Regions from separate parts of the Serpentinicella alkaliphila genome, predicted to be linked through region 1. Evidence: a T-box and tRNA genes for the amino acid it is inferred to sense, from the RefSeq annotation. Region 1 holds a T-box; the other holds one or more tRNA genes.

Evidence for each region. A T-box is a leader RNA that pairs with one kind of tRNA and senses whether it is charged. The one in region 1 lies ahead of thrS (threonine--tRNA ligase), so its partner is inferred to be a tRNA-Thr.
Region 2: it encodes a tRNA-Thr, which carries the amino acid that the T-box ahead of thrS (threonine--tRNA ligase) is inferred to sense. The anticodon was not compared.

What each region holds. Positions count from the first base shown of each region.
Region 1 covers NZ_CP058648.1:68,796-76,510, forward strand. The annotation lists gene HZR23_RS00515 (bifunctional diguanylate cyclase/phosphodiesterase) at 2-2,884, opposite strand; gene thrS (threonine--tRNA ligase) at 3,148-5,061, opposite strand; T-box leader at 5,116-5,340, opposite strand; gene HZR23_RS00525 (cob(I)yrinic acid a,c-diamide adenosyltransferase) at 5,397-5,924, opposite strand; gene HZR23_RS00530 (cobyrinate a,c-diamide synthase) at 5,926-7,314, opposite strand; gene HZR23_RS00535 (ABC transporter ATP-binding protein) at 7,292-7,715, opposite strand, start outside.
Region 2 covers NZ_CP058648.1:3,051,321-3,059,035, reverse strand. The annotation lists gene HZR23_RS15585 (thioredoxin family protein) at 1-434, shown strand, start outside; gene HZR23_RS15580 (hypothetical protein) at 488-862, opposite strand; gene HZR23_RS15575 (DUF6583 family protein) at 1,128-2,225, shown strand; gene HZR23_RS15570 (ABC transporter permease) at 2,296-3,528, shown strand; gene HZR23_RS15565 (ABC transporter permease) at 3,525-4,733, shown strand; gene HZR23_RS15560 (nucleoside recognition domain-containing protein) at 4,802-5,230, shown strand; gene HZR23_RS15555 (nucleoside recognition domain-containing protein) at 5,227-5,709, shown strand; tRNA gene HZR23_RS15550 (tRNA-Thr) at 5,816-5,892, shown strand; gene HZR23_RS15545 (transposase) at 5,991-7,523, opposite strand.

The DNA.
Region 1 (7,715 bases):
GCTAAGCCTCTTTATATATTTTATCGTTACATAAATAATTAAACATAAACTCCTCTGCTGTTAAAGGCGTACTAAATAAATAACCTTGTACCTCATCACAGTTTCGAGTAATTAAGAAATCTAGCTGGTATTCTGTTTCGACCCCTTCTGCTACTACAGTCATTCCCATACTATGGGCCATACTAATTATTGCACTAATAATAGACTCATTACTATAACTGACCCCAATATCTTGAATAAAAGACTTATCTATTTTCAAATTATCGAAATGAAACTCCTTCATATAGCTTAAAGAAGAGAAGCCCGTCCCAAAATCATCAATAGATATTTTAACACCAATTTCTTTTAACTCTTTAATGTTATTAAGGGTCTTTTCGGTCTTTTGCATAATAGTATTTTCTGTAACTTCAAGTTCAAGCATAGTTGGCTTCAATCCCGTATCAGAAAGAACTTTTTTTACTATATCTACTAAATCATCCCGTTGAAATTGTATAGCAGATATATTAACAGAGATTTGGAAATCAGTGTCCACATTGTTATACCAATAATAAGTTTGCTTACAAGCATTATATAGAACCCATTTCCCAATATCATGTATTATTCCTGTCTCTTCAGCAATAGGTATAAATACGGATGGAGAAATGGAACCTAGTACAGGATGGTTCCATCTAACTAAAGCTTCTGCACCAACAATATAACCTGTTCTAATATTGAACCTAGGCTGATATACAATGGATAATTCACATTTTTCTAGTGCTTTTCTAAGGCAATTTTCTATCTCTAATCTTTCAAGGGCCCTTTTGTGCATATCTTCAGTGTAAAACTGGTAACTATTACTTCCGTTTTCCTTAGAACGATACATTGCGGTATCTGCATTCTTTATAAGTAAATCTATATCTGTACCGTCATATGGATACAAACTTATGCCTATACTAGTGGATATGTATATCTCGTGTCCACTTACATTAAATGGACTCTTAAATGCATCAATAATACTTTGAGCAAGTTTAGATATTTCTCCTCTTAATCTTACTTGAGGGAATACAATGATAAACTCATCCCCTCCCATTCTAATTAATATATCATTATCTTTGACTACTTTCTTTAATCTAATAGCCGTGGCCTTTAACAGTTCATCCCCTGCAATATGTCCTAAAGTATCGTTCACTAACTTAAACCTATCTAAATCTAAATACATTATGGCCATTATTGTATTATTACGATTTGCTTGTGATAATAGATACCCTAATTGTTTCTTGAAAAATGCCCTATTTGGTAGTCCAGTTAAGGTGTCGTAATAGGCCATATAATGAATCTGCTCCTGAGCCATTTTTAGTTCTGTAATTTCTATAGTTGAACCAACGATTTCCTTAACCACACCTTTATTTACCAACGGAGATAAGGAAGTATAATATATGCATTCATCTAATTGCATTTCGAAATTGCAAACAGTTCCTTCGAAGGCATTAAAAAAATTATCAATTACCTCACTTTGATTTTTTTGTTCAAGTATATTACAAATATCCTCTCCATAGACTATATCTGTTGATAGTCCAATCTTTTCTGCCAGCTTTCCTTCAAACAAAGTAAAATATATTTTATTTTCGGAATTCTTTTTACATTTAAATACTAAATTTTGTAAGTTTTGGACAGTCTGTTTTAAGTCACTCTTTAAAAGAGACTGAATTTGTTGTTCATCACTAATTCTTTTTATAGCACCCCCGATACTGGCTGCGGCAGCAAAAAGTAATGCTATTTCTGAATTTGTCCAAATACGTTCCTTAGTACAGCAATCGAAGCCTATGAACCCCCAAAAGAAATTATCCACAAATATTGGCACAACAACTAAGGTTTTTATATACTGTGGTTCTAGCATAGCTCTTTCTCCATCAGGAAAATTTTTTACTAGTCCGCTTATTTCCCTACCTGCAGATAGAGTATGGTACCATCGCATTAGACCCATATCTTCATAGGAAACCCTCTGTAAATCTTCATTATTAATCTGTGGTATTATTCCAATATTACACCACTCATATTTCTGACTAACCATACACTTTTGTGTAAGTTCATCAACATGATTTTGAAATATATATGACCTCTCCGCTTCAGTTGCCTTACCTAAAACTTCTAGTACACTGTGTAGTGCTTTATCAATCTCAACATTTTTTAATAGAATCGCCGTGGCATCCGCAACCCCTAACAATATTTTTTCTCTATCATTTATTGCCTGCTCCATCTCTTTTCGTTGAGTAATATCCATAAGAGTACCAGAGGTGCCACTAATATCCCCATCCTCACTAACTATTAACTGAGCAAAAACCTCAACCCAACAATATTCACTATTTTTGGATATATAACGAATCTCATGTCTGCAATAGTCTTTTTTTCTTTCAATCAATTGTTTAAAAAGTTTTAAGTTTCTGTCTCTATCCTCTGGATGGACAAACTCAATAAAATTTTTTCCTAAACTCTCCTCAACATCAAAACCTGTAACTTCAGTCCAGGCAGGATTCAAAAAAGTCCACAGTCCATTTATATCCCTTTGAAAAACTACTTCCTTAATACTCTTTACAACCGATTCAAATTGCTCTTCGGTTTTAACCTTTTTTTCGTGTACTATTAAATATTTACGTGCTAAATATAGGGAGATTGATAGCAATGCAATACCAAATACTATTTCTAAAACTACATCCAATAATTGTGGAGAGACTGGGATAAGCTGCATTATAAACCTTTGAATATGGAAGCCCTTCAAATTACTAATAATTAAAGTAATTATTAATAAATAGACAATAAAAGAAGGATTCTTTAGAATGTTTTTGAAAAACTTCAAGTAAATATTACCGCTATAAATGGTAGCTTTAGACCTAATTTCTTGCTTCATATATTTTATCTCTCCTTAGTGCTAGCAACATAAATAATGCTTATTTATTTAGACATTTCATATCTTCTAAAAAATATAGAAATATATCGAGAATATATAGTAATAAAGAACTAACTTATTAGATATTCTATACTATTTTGTAGTTTCCTTTTTAAATCCTTACAAATTATTACTTTTTTTCAAAAAATATAAAAAAGGCAGGATAATAGCTTTTTACTAAGTATCCTACCTTAAAACTAATTCACTTTTATTACCCTTTTCACCTAGATTTCTTTATTATCAATTTCAACTAATGTATCTTCGATAAACTTCTCTATACTTATAGCCCCTAATTCCCCTTTATCCCTAGAACGAACAGCTACAGTTCCAGTTTCCATTTCTTTATCACCAACTACAAGCATATATGGAATTTTCAGTAATTGAGCCTCTCTTATTTTATATCCTATCTTCTCACTTCTTGTATCAACTTCAACCCTAATACCTTTTTGTGCCATTTGTTTTTGTAGTTGTAGTGAATAATCAAGCTGTCTATCAGTTATTGGTAAAATCTTTGCTTGAACTGGTGCTAACCAAGTAGGGAATTTACCAGCAAAATGCTCAATTAAAATTCCTATAAATCGTTCTATACTTCCAAATATAACCCTATGAATCATAATAGGCTTATGCTTCTCTCCATCTGCACCCACATAATTAATATCAAATCTTTGTGGCATTTGGAAGTCAAGCTGTATAGTTCCACATTGCCATGTTCTTCCTATACAATCCTCTAAATGAAAATCAATTTTAGGTCCGTAGAAAGCTCCGTCCCCTTCATTTAATTTATACTGTAAATCTTTCTCTTTTAGGGCTTCGATTAATGCATCTGTAGCTACATTCCACTCTTCATCAGTTCCCATTGAGTTTTCTGGCCTAGTTGAAAGCTCAATATGGTATTTAAAACCAAATATTTTATAGAAATAGTCTACAAATTCTATTACACCAATTATTTCATCTTTAATTTGCTCAGGTAACATAAATATATGGGCATCGTCTTGAGTGAAGCATCTTACTCTCATTAACCCGTGAAGGGCTCCAGATAATTCATGTCTATGAACTAACCCAAGCTCACCCATTCTAATTGGTAGATCTCTATAGCTATACATCTTTCTCTTATACATTAATATTGAACCAGGACAGTTCATTGGCTTTACTGCATAGTTTTCTTCATCAATATTTGTGAAATACATATTTTCTTTATAGTGATTCCAGTGACCTGATTGATGCCATAGGGACTCATTTAAAATAATTGGAGTTTTTATTTCATCATAGCCTCTCTTAACATGCTCTTCTCTCCAAAAGCTCTCTAGTATATTTCTAATTACCATTCCCTTTGGATGGAAAAATGGAAAACCAGGACCCTCTTCTTGTAAGCTAAACAAATCTAACTCCTTACCAATTTTTCTATGGTCTCTCTTTTTAGCTTCTTCTAAACGATGTAGATATTCTTCTAAATCTTTATTTTTCTCAAAGGAAGTACCATAAATTCTTTGAAGCATTTTATTTTTCTCATCTCCACGCCAATACGCTCCAGCAACACTTAAAAGCTTAAGAGCCTTAACCTTACCAGTTGATGGAACATGTGGTCCAGCACAAAGGTCAACAAAATCTCCTTGCTTGTAGAATGATATTTTTGCATCTTCCGGTAAATCAGTGATTAATTCAACCTTATAATCTTCCCCGTGCTCTTTCATAAGCTTAATAGCTTCGTCTCTTGGAAGCTCAAATTTTTCTAATTCCAATTTTTCTTTTACGATCTTTTTCATTTCTGCTTCGATTTTTTCTAAATCCTCTGGCGTGAACTTGTGATCAGAATCAAAGTCATAATAGTAGCCATTATCGATAGCAGGACCGATTGCAAGTTTTGTATTAGGAAATAATCTCTTTACAGCTTGAGCTAAAATATGAGAACTAGTATGTCTTAAAAACTCCTTACCACCCTCATCCTCAAATCTTAAAATATTCAATTCGCAATCTTCTTCTACTTTGTATGTTAGATCAACTTTTTTTCCATTAACTTCTGCTCCAACAGCTACTCTAGCTAAACCTTCACTTATTTCTGTAGCTATATCTAAAATAGACGTTCCTTTAGCAACCTCTCTCTGTGAGCCATCTTTAAGTTTAATAATAATCTTATCCATTTTTATCCTCCTCATATATTAAAATTAAGTATAAAAAAACTCCCATCCTAAAAAGCTTAGGACGAGAGTATATGCTCGCGGTTCCACCTAAATTGATTATTTTAAAATAATCCAACTTTAAAGCTATAACGTTGCTACCGGTTTTCTTTTCGCTTTAGGCTACTAAAAAACTGCTATAGAGTTAGTTTTCAGTTATTCATATACAAAAACACTTTCAGCCAAGGTGTTTTCTCTCTAGGTACTGTGTATAGCTTACTCTTCTCTAATTATCGCATTTACATATAATATTAGCTAAATTATAGATATATATTTATATTTTGTCAAGTAGATTATAGCTATCTTTCAATACCATTTCTAGCCATAACTCCGTTATTCATATAATGCTTAATTGGCTTCATCTCAGTAATTAAATCCGCCCTATCAGCTAACTCCTTAGGAGTATTTCTACCCGTAAGTATTATTTCCATTCCTTCAGGCTTATTATCAATAATTTCACATATTTGTTCTACTTCTATAAATCCACAACTTATAGCTGCCATAACTTCATCTAAAATTAATATGTCCACAGAAACTTTATCTAATTCACCAATTATTTTAGTGAAATTAGCTTGAATATTATCTTTAAGCTCCTTTGTTTCCTGTTCATCTAATTGCCAAGTAAATTTATCTATTCCACCTATAGGTAGTATAGTAAATCCTTCTAATCTTTTCACACTTTCATGCTCACCACTAAAGGCCCCCTTCAGAAACTGTATCATAAGCACCTTGAATCCACGGCCTGTAGCCCTTAGTCCTACTCCCAAAGCAGCAGTTGTCTTACCCTTTCCATCACCTGTGTAAATCTGAACATATCCTTTATCCATATTAATCACCCAATTCTTTATAGTTTAAACAGGATTCAATAAAATTTTTAGCAATATTAATATTTGAAAGAAAATGTATATGTGGATACATACCAAATGTATTATTTTTTTTAGATCCTGAGTACCAACTAACTTTTTCTTTATTTCTGTATTTTTCAGTTAAAACCAATTTCTCATTATTATGCCCAATATATGACGTATGAAATTCATGACACTTTATTTTATCACCAACTTTAAATATACAACTACATTTTTCAGCAGTTAATTCTGCGTATCCAAAGTTTTGTAACTGCTTAGTCATAATGACATCCCCGTCAAATACTCCAACCATATTATACTCATCATTTTCTAAAGTCTTAATTTTCTTATTTAAATACATATACCCGCCGCATTCAGCATATATGGGCATTCCTATTTCTGATTTATCCTTAATTGCTTTACACATTGAAATGTTTTGTTCTAGTTCTTTAGCATATAGCTCTGGATAACCGCCACCTATATAAATACCATCAATATTTTCTGGTAGCTTAGGGTCTTTTAGAGGACTGAAATATGTAATAGTTGCACCTAATTCTTCTAAAGCTTTTATATTATCATAATAATAGAATTGAAAGGCCTCATCATAGGCTACTGCAACATTTACATACTCCTTTTTTAATTCTTTTTCTTCAGTTAATTCTATTTTAAAAACTTCAGCATTTTGTCCTAAGCTAATAATCTGATCTAAATCAACATATTCCTCAATCAGCGCTATTAGTTTATCAATCATTAACTCCTTATTAAGCAATTCACAATTTTGAACTAGACCTAAATGCCTACTCTTTATTTTTATATCATCTGCTATTGGAAGTCTTCCTAAGACCTTTACGTCCGTGTTGGTTTCTATAGTTTCTTTTAAAAGGTCATAATATTTTTCTGTAGAAACTTTATTTAATATAACCCCAACTATATTAATTTCCCTAAATTCTTTTAACCCTTTTATAACTGCGGCTATAGTCGTAGACATACCCTGGGCTGGTAATACTAGGATTACTGGTGCCTTTAATATATGTGCCATACCAGCAGTACTTCCTAGCATAGGATCGCTACCAATACCGTCATAAAGTCCCATAACCCCTTCGATAATTGATATATCAGAATTTAGAGCATATTTTTGAAATAGTTCTATAACTGTTTCTTCATCAAATAACCAGCTATCTAAGTTTATACTATTCCTTTTAGTAACATCCGTATGAAATGCAGGATCAATATAATCCGGGCCGATTTTAAATGGTTGAACATTAACCCCTCGCTTTGTCAATGCAGCCATAATACCTATACTAATTGTAGTTTTCCCTGCACCACTATATGGGGCTGCTATTACAATTCTAGGTAATTTGTTTTGTTGCATCAATGGCCCCCACCTCCCTTTCGGTTCTAATTGGAATTACATGGGGCTTACCACTAACAGGATGTGGTATTATACATACTTTAGTTTTATATACCTCTTTTATTATATCTTCAGTTATAACTTCCGTTGGACTTCCATAGGATAATACTTTTCCGTCATTTAAAAGAAATATATCGTCACTATATTGAGTTGCTAAGTTCAAATCGTGCAATACTACAATAACTGTTGTTCCACTTTTTTTGTTAATATATGCAATAGTATCTAAAAGTTCTATTTGATGCTGGATATCTAAATGTGAAATAGGCTCGTCCAATAGGAGAATATCTGGTTTTTGTGCAATTGCTCTAGCAACTATTACTCTTTGCCTTTCTCCACCACTTAGATTTTGTATCAATTTATCT
Region 2 (7,715 bases), 280 kb from region 1:
ACAGGGACTTAATCCTTAACACATATAATAATATTATTATAGATGGTACATTAATTAATTCTATTAAGCTTATTAAGAAAAGAATAAATGTATTAAGTTTTGCTGAAATATGGTGTCCTGATTGCAAGATAAACGTACCCTGCCTTTTTAAGTTAACAGAAATTAATTCTAATATACAGATGAGAATTGTCCCTAGAGAAGGGAATGAAGAAGTGATGGAAAAATATAAATATGAAGGTAAGATAAGAATACCAACTTTTGTGGTGTTAGATGAGGAATTTAATGAGTTAGGTGCCTTTATAGAAACACCTAAAACACTAAAGAGGGTAATTAATACAGGTAATGAACTACAAGTTATTATAGCTAAGCGGAAGTATAATAAAGGGGGATACTCAATAGATACTATTGAGGAAGTATTAAGTATAATAGTATAAAGAAAAAACTAACCGATTTTAAAGAACAAATCGGTTAGTTAGGACTTATTTAGCTAAATAATATTTCTAAAGAAAATGTGAATTATTATAAATACGAAAAGTAAAGGAATTAAAGTCTTATGTAGTTTCAACCAAGTTTTACTAAAAAGTATTTTTTTTCTTCCGAAAGTAGTAATGCATCCCATAAAAATTACCGTAAAGAGTACTAAAGTGCCCGTATGTAGTCGTATAGTTCCTAATGCCATAAAACCATGAATTAGTCCTATTAGTACAATAGTAAAGCCTAGAAGAGGATGATAATTTCGAGCACTTTTATAAAGGGCTAATAACTCTGGTTTTCGTTTTTTTAGATACATTCTTTTAAGTGGATATATAAGTACCATAAAAATAATTAGTACTGAATTTAGCCAACCTAGAGCGTCTACCATATAAAGCCTCCTTTCAGGTAATAAATAGTTATTTAAAGGGCTAAGATTAATTATTTTGAAAGAATAATTTAGCAAACAATGTAACAGAGGTAACTACATTAATACATATTCAAAAGAAAACTTTTTTATGGCTACATTAGTAAAAAACAGTCAATTATTTTTATTCTAAAAATATGACATAAAAGTAATAGTGCTGCATGCCAATAGACAAAATTTTACATATGTGTTATTATAGTAACGGATTTAAAAAATGGGGGGGAATATAATGTTTAACAAGAGAAAAATGTTATCATTATTTGTTGCTTTACTAATGATAACAACTGTATTAGTTGGGTGTGGGAGCAAAAGCACTAGCGGTGTCGTGAAAACTCCAAAAGAGATGGTATATGATGCTTTTATGAATGATTTAGATGTTAAAACACAAGAATTCAAAGTAGATATGTCAATGAGTTTAAGTGGTACAAATGTTAATGATCCTCAGTTTGACTTTATTTCAAATATGCTTAATAACTCAAGAATTGTACTAAATGGTAAAACTGATACTGCTGCGAAAAAAGCTGAAATTAATGCAAATGTAAACATTGGTGGAATGTCATTTGAAGGTAAAATGTTTATTAATGATAGAGTTATTGCTCTAAATGTTCCAATTCTTGGTATGATGATGAATGATCCTAGATTAGCGACAGGATATGTTGTTATAGACTCTGATAAATTAATGGAAGAGCTTGGTCAAGAACAGGTGGATTTATTCGGAAATGATGAGGAAATGGTTAAGCTTGCAACAAAAATAGTTGAAATGTATTTAGATTTACTTGAAGAAAGTATGTTTAAAAATAATGGAAAAAAAGAAATAACTATTGCAAATTCAAATACTAATGCAACTGAAATTGATATTAATATTGGAGAAACCGAATTAAAAGATATTTTCACAAATGCATATACAATGATAAATGATCCTGAATTTGCTGACCTTTTATTTGAACTAGTAACTATTTCAAATCCATATATGACAAGAGCTGAGTTTGATAATGACTTAAACTCATTGAGAAGAGAAATAGACCAAAATTTTGACGGTGATTTCGATAAAGTATTTGAACAAATCAAAGAAGTTATCGATTTCGATAACACTTCTATAAAGATGAGTTTATATATTAATGATAAATCGAATATTGTTAAAGCGGTTTCTGATATTTCATTAAATTTTAGGGACAATGAAACATCTGTTTTATTTGATTTATTTGTTGAAACTGACGCATGGAATATAAATCAACCTTTAACTATAGAAATACCAGAATTAAATGAAACAAATAGTGTAGATTTTTATGAGTTGCTTTTTATGTACTTAGGAAATGTATACTACTAGACTAAATTTATATAGGGACTGGTTAACGCCAGTCTTTTTTTTATAGTAAATCTATTTATGAGGTGGGTAAATGCATCAAATTTTATTAATTGCAATGAAAGATATGAAAAGAGACGGGTTAAGGGCATATAAAAAGCTTTTGTTAGTTACTTTTGCAAGTCTAATCACAATAGTTTCTATTTCAAATGGTCTTAGTTTCCTTTTTAAAGAGGGATTATTTATAAATAAAGCTAATGTGGTTGTAGTAAATGAAGATGCACATCCTCTATCAAACCTTTTACTGCATCAAGTATCTGAGGATCAAAATATAAAAAACATTTTAGATATATTAGTTCTTCAGAATGTTGAAGAAGCTGAAAAAACTGTGGAAAATAATAATGCGATGGCAGCAATAATTATACCCAAGGGCTTTATAAATAGTTTAGAGGTTGGAAGGAATTATCCTGTACAGCTGATAACTAATAGTGCAAGTCCGGTTCAGTCAAAAGTAATTGAATCCTTACTTAATAGTTATATGAAAAGTGTATCAGCTGGTCAAAGTGCTGTAAATGCAGTGTGGGATTACTATGGAATGACAGACATGTCATATGAAGAGAAATCTAAAAAAATTGACTCAGTAATAAATGATATTACATTTAGAGTCTATTTAGCCAGAAGTAATGTATTGAATAAGGAAACTATATTGAGTATTAATAATATATCATCTATGGAATTTTATCTTTTTTCTGTTTTAGTACTTTTAACAATGTTTATTGCAATAACAGGTGGAAAAGAGGTAATCTATGAACGGAATAATTTAGTTTTTAAGAGATTACGCTTAGGTGGTGTTAGTGGATTCAAATATTTATTAGGAAAATATATATATTTATTTTGTAAAATATTGATCCAATCTTCCTTTATTTTAATAATTACATTGTTTATATTAAATACAAATATTAACAAAGAATTTCTATTATTAATTTTGTTATTTGTTCTAGTAAACTGTTCAGTTATTTCCTTAGGTTTATTTGCATCATTGTATATAGGCTCTGAAGATAAATATGTTACTATGGGTAATTCATTTATTTTAATTATGGCAATTATAGGTGGTAGCTTCATACCTACAATATATTTACCTGATAATATAACAATACTATCTAGATATACACCTAATTATTGGGCTTTGAATGGGTTTATAGGGATATTTACAAATAATCAGAAGGATGTTCATACATCTTTAATGGTACTAGCATTAGTAACTATTATGTTCTTCATTGCTTCTATTACGACATTGACATATAAGGAAAGGTGTGGAAAAAGTTGAAAGCTCTACTTATTGCGAAACTAAGAATTAAGCTAATACTAAAATCACCTAGAAATATAGTCTCTCTATTTCTTTTTCCTTTAATATTGATATATTTAATTTCATATATTTATAGCCCTAATACTGTAAGCACAGTTCCGATAGCAGTTGTTGATAAGGATATTAGTGGATATTCTAAAATTTTGATTTCTCTTATTAAAGAAAATGATGTTATTTCTGTTTTGGAAACAAATGAAGAAAATGCTAGAGAACTAATAAGAAAAAATAAAATTGAGGGAGCATATATTATTGAACATGGGTTTGAAGAACTAATTAAAGGAGATAAATATCCTAAAATAACAGTGCTAAAGTCAGGAGCTGCCATAGGTGCAGATACAATTAGTGAAATAATTGCTAGTGGTGTTGTTAGATTATTGAGTAATGCTAGAGCAGCTAATATAGTTGTAAGTGAATATGAATGGAGAGGTATAACATATCTTAGTAAAGATGTACTGTGGCAAAATGTTTTTGATACTTCTGAGTCTTATTGGTATCCGGAACAACTAATGAAACTTAAACATAGGCAAATTAATGGTGCTGTTGAAATTGGTGGGGATAGTCTAGGGAATATGGGATTAGGCTCAGGATATATTGGTATAATTATAACTTTCCTAGTATTATCATTAGGGTATATATTTACAACAATAGTAACAGAAAAAAGAGAGGGAACTTTAATAAGACTATATTTATCCCTAAGTGAAATGGAAATTATACTAGGCTATCTATTATCAATGATGTTCTTTTTAATTGTTCAAATTTTAATTTTACATTTAATTTTTAGTAAGGTATTTAATATCTTCTATGGTATTCCGATTTACTCCTTTTTTATTATAATGCTTTTATATAGCATCTATATTTCGTCTATAGTAATGACTATAGCAATTAGGATGAATATTACAGAGAGTTTAAATAGTTATTATTCAATAGTAGTTATTCTAACATCAATTGTTGGAGGATGTTTTTGGCCAGTAGAACTTCTTTCCCGTCCATTTCAGTACATAGCTCTATTTACTCCTCAAGGTCTATTTTTATACATTATTAAACTTACTAGAATCGGGGCTTATTTTGAGGTAATAGCATATTCCCTATTAATAATTACTATTAGCATTCTACTTATTCGTTATAGCGCTAAAAAGCTTTCTATAATTATTCAAGGTGAAATATAATGTTTAAACTGCTATAATTATTATAATTTATTAAAGATAACGTCTAGCTTAAGGAGGAAGCTCATTTAATGATATTAATAAAATCAATAAAAACAGGATTTATAAAAGGGATAGAAACTACTTGGATGTTAGGAAAAGTGGTAGTCCCTGTATACTTAATAGTTACAATATTGAAATATACACCTGTAATTGATTGGATTACTATTCTGTTTACACCACTTATGACCCTATTCAATTTACCAGGTGAGGCAGCTATAATTCTGGTCCTAGGGAATGTTTTAAATATTTATGCAGCTATAGGTGCAATAAGTGCAATTAATCTAAGTACCATGGAAGTGACTGTAATCTCAATAATGCTTTCTTTCTCACATTCACTATTAATCGAGACGGCAGTTACTAAAAAATTAGGTATAGGGGTAAAAAAGGTTGTTTTAATAAGAGTTGGGCTAGCCGTGATATCAGGGATAGTTGTAGGTCAATTAGGAGGACTATTATGATTATTGAAATTTTAAAAGAAGGTATTATAGGAAGCTTTAACTCAGTTTACTCTATAGCAATGATTGTATTTCCAATTATGATAGGACTCCAAATATTGAAGGATTTTAAGGTTTTAGATAAAATAGCAAATATGTTTAGATTTGTGACAAAGCTATTTAATATTTCTGTAGATGCAGTATTTCCACTATTAGTTGGGGTCATTTTTGGTATTTCCTATGGAGCAGGAGTTATTATTCAAAGTTCTAAAGAAGGAGATATATCCTATAGAGATTTATTTTTAATATCTGTATTTCTAATTACTTGTCATGCTGTTATAGAGGATACTCTAATTTTCGTTGCAGTGGGTGCTAACGGCTATTTTTTATTAGGGGTCAGACTTATTTCAGCAATTTTATTAACTTATGTATTGGCTAAAAGAAAAATAGAGGATGAAGAGAATAGCATACAAAAGGAAGAATGCATAGTTATAAATGAATAATATGTGAATAATTCACAAATACTATATTGTCAAAAAGTATTTACATACAAAAAAAATTATTATATAATTTCATTTATGGGATTTGATTTGTCCCATAAATATATGTGCTGATGTAGCTCAGGCGGTAGAGCACTTCCTTGGTAAGGAAGAGGTTCGTGGGTTCAAGTCCCATCATCAGCTCCAATAAAATTCTCTAAAATGCGCCTTTTGATGAAGAGTATCATGGGGTGCATTTGCTATTTTTTGCTTACTAATCATACGTTAATTTAATTATACATGAGTTATGCAGTTGACTCCATATACTGGGAATTTTGCACAGTAAACCAACCTAACAATAAATTCTTCGGCCAAAATTTATCAATAAGTCTTGCAAATTGCCTAACTTCTGTGTCAAAATGTACTTGTATAGTTTGAAAGCATTGCTGTGCTTTTATAACGATACGGTATGTGGCGTTGAAAAAGTTTCGGACCATTTCGCCGTGGGTGAAGCCTTCTTCAGCGCCTTTATTATTGAGTTCCCATCTTGCATAGACAAGTAAAGTTTCTGCTGTAAAAATGAGCTCAATATGGGCGTAATGATGACTTTCCGACGTTGAGTGGCAAGAATTCAACCCCAGTTCTTGTTTTGCAGTTCTAAAAAAAACCTCAATGCTCCAACGCTTAATATATGCATCTAAAGCTTCTTCAGGATTATCGACCCTATTACTAATCAAAAGGTAAGCCCCACGATATGTAGCTGCAACCTCTTTGTTTTTCTCAAATTCATCCTTCATCATTTCAGTATCTTCTTTGAGTCTTGTAGCTACAACTGCTGCAATAGGCGTATAACGATACTTAGTTACTACTTTACCCTGCTTTCCAACTAAACGGTAGGGTAACTTGATATAAATATTAGGTATGGATATAGCACTTACTTTATCTTTGGCACCACTAATAAGAAGTTTGAAAAAAACTTCTTTAATAAGCATTGAAGGCTTTACAGGGATAAAGCGTTCTCGGCCTGTAATATTCTCAATTTCTTTTCGATAAAGTGCTGTATTACGTTTTGCCTTAGTAACCCAATCATATTGATGATCTGTGAGCCAATTAAAAAAGTCTTTGCATAAAAACCAGCGGTCCATGGCAACCCATAGTACCCCTGTGTAAATCCGGCGAATATCCATTAGCATTTCTTTTGAAAGATCTATTTTTGTCTGTTTTTCATCGCTATTTTCTACCTTACGCCAAATACGCCAAAACAATGGATATTTAAGTCCGTTCTTTAATACAACAGTTGTAGCAACTATATTCATACACCAGATATTTATTTTAATGGAGCTATCATATAACCAACAAAGGAAAGGGATTTTCTTTCCATGGGCATGAGCCACCTTTGTATCATCAAGTACAATAACATCTCCTTCAGTAAATGCAGTTTCTTCTTCTTGTTGTAGTCTTTGTACTCTTTTAAAACTAAATAAACCCCAATTATAATCAGTTGTAAAAAAGCGGCTAAAGGTATATTGAGCCATTTTAAGATTCCGAAACATCGGTTGTAATAAGCTATCCTTAGTAGCATAATCAGAAATACGTGAGACAGAATTTTTATTAGCAATAAGTCCTACCACATAAGCAAAAGCAATAAGCCAAGTGGGTACACCATTACGTTTTACAATACCCGATTGCGTAAGCAGAAGTGAAAAATCAAATTTATCCCAAATTGCTTTTAAAACTGGCGTTCCGCCCCCATTTCCTTGTTGTAAATTTCTATATTTCGGTTTCCCAAGAGTCATATTTATCACCCATTCATCAAGAGTAATGGCTATTAATACCATTCACTTTGATTATTGGGGCGGGTTTAAAAAGTCAAGTCTTTTTTGCTATTTCAAGACATATAAAACAAAAATATTTTTTAGTATATTATAATATACGATACATCAGTCTTATTTACATTTATTTACACGAACTGCATAACTCATGAATTATATACAAATATACCAATATATACCGATTTGTATCGACAAAAT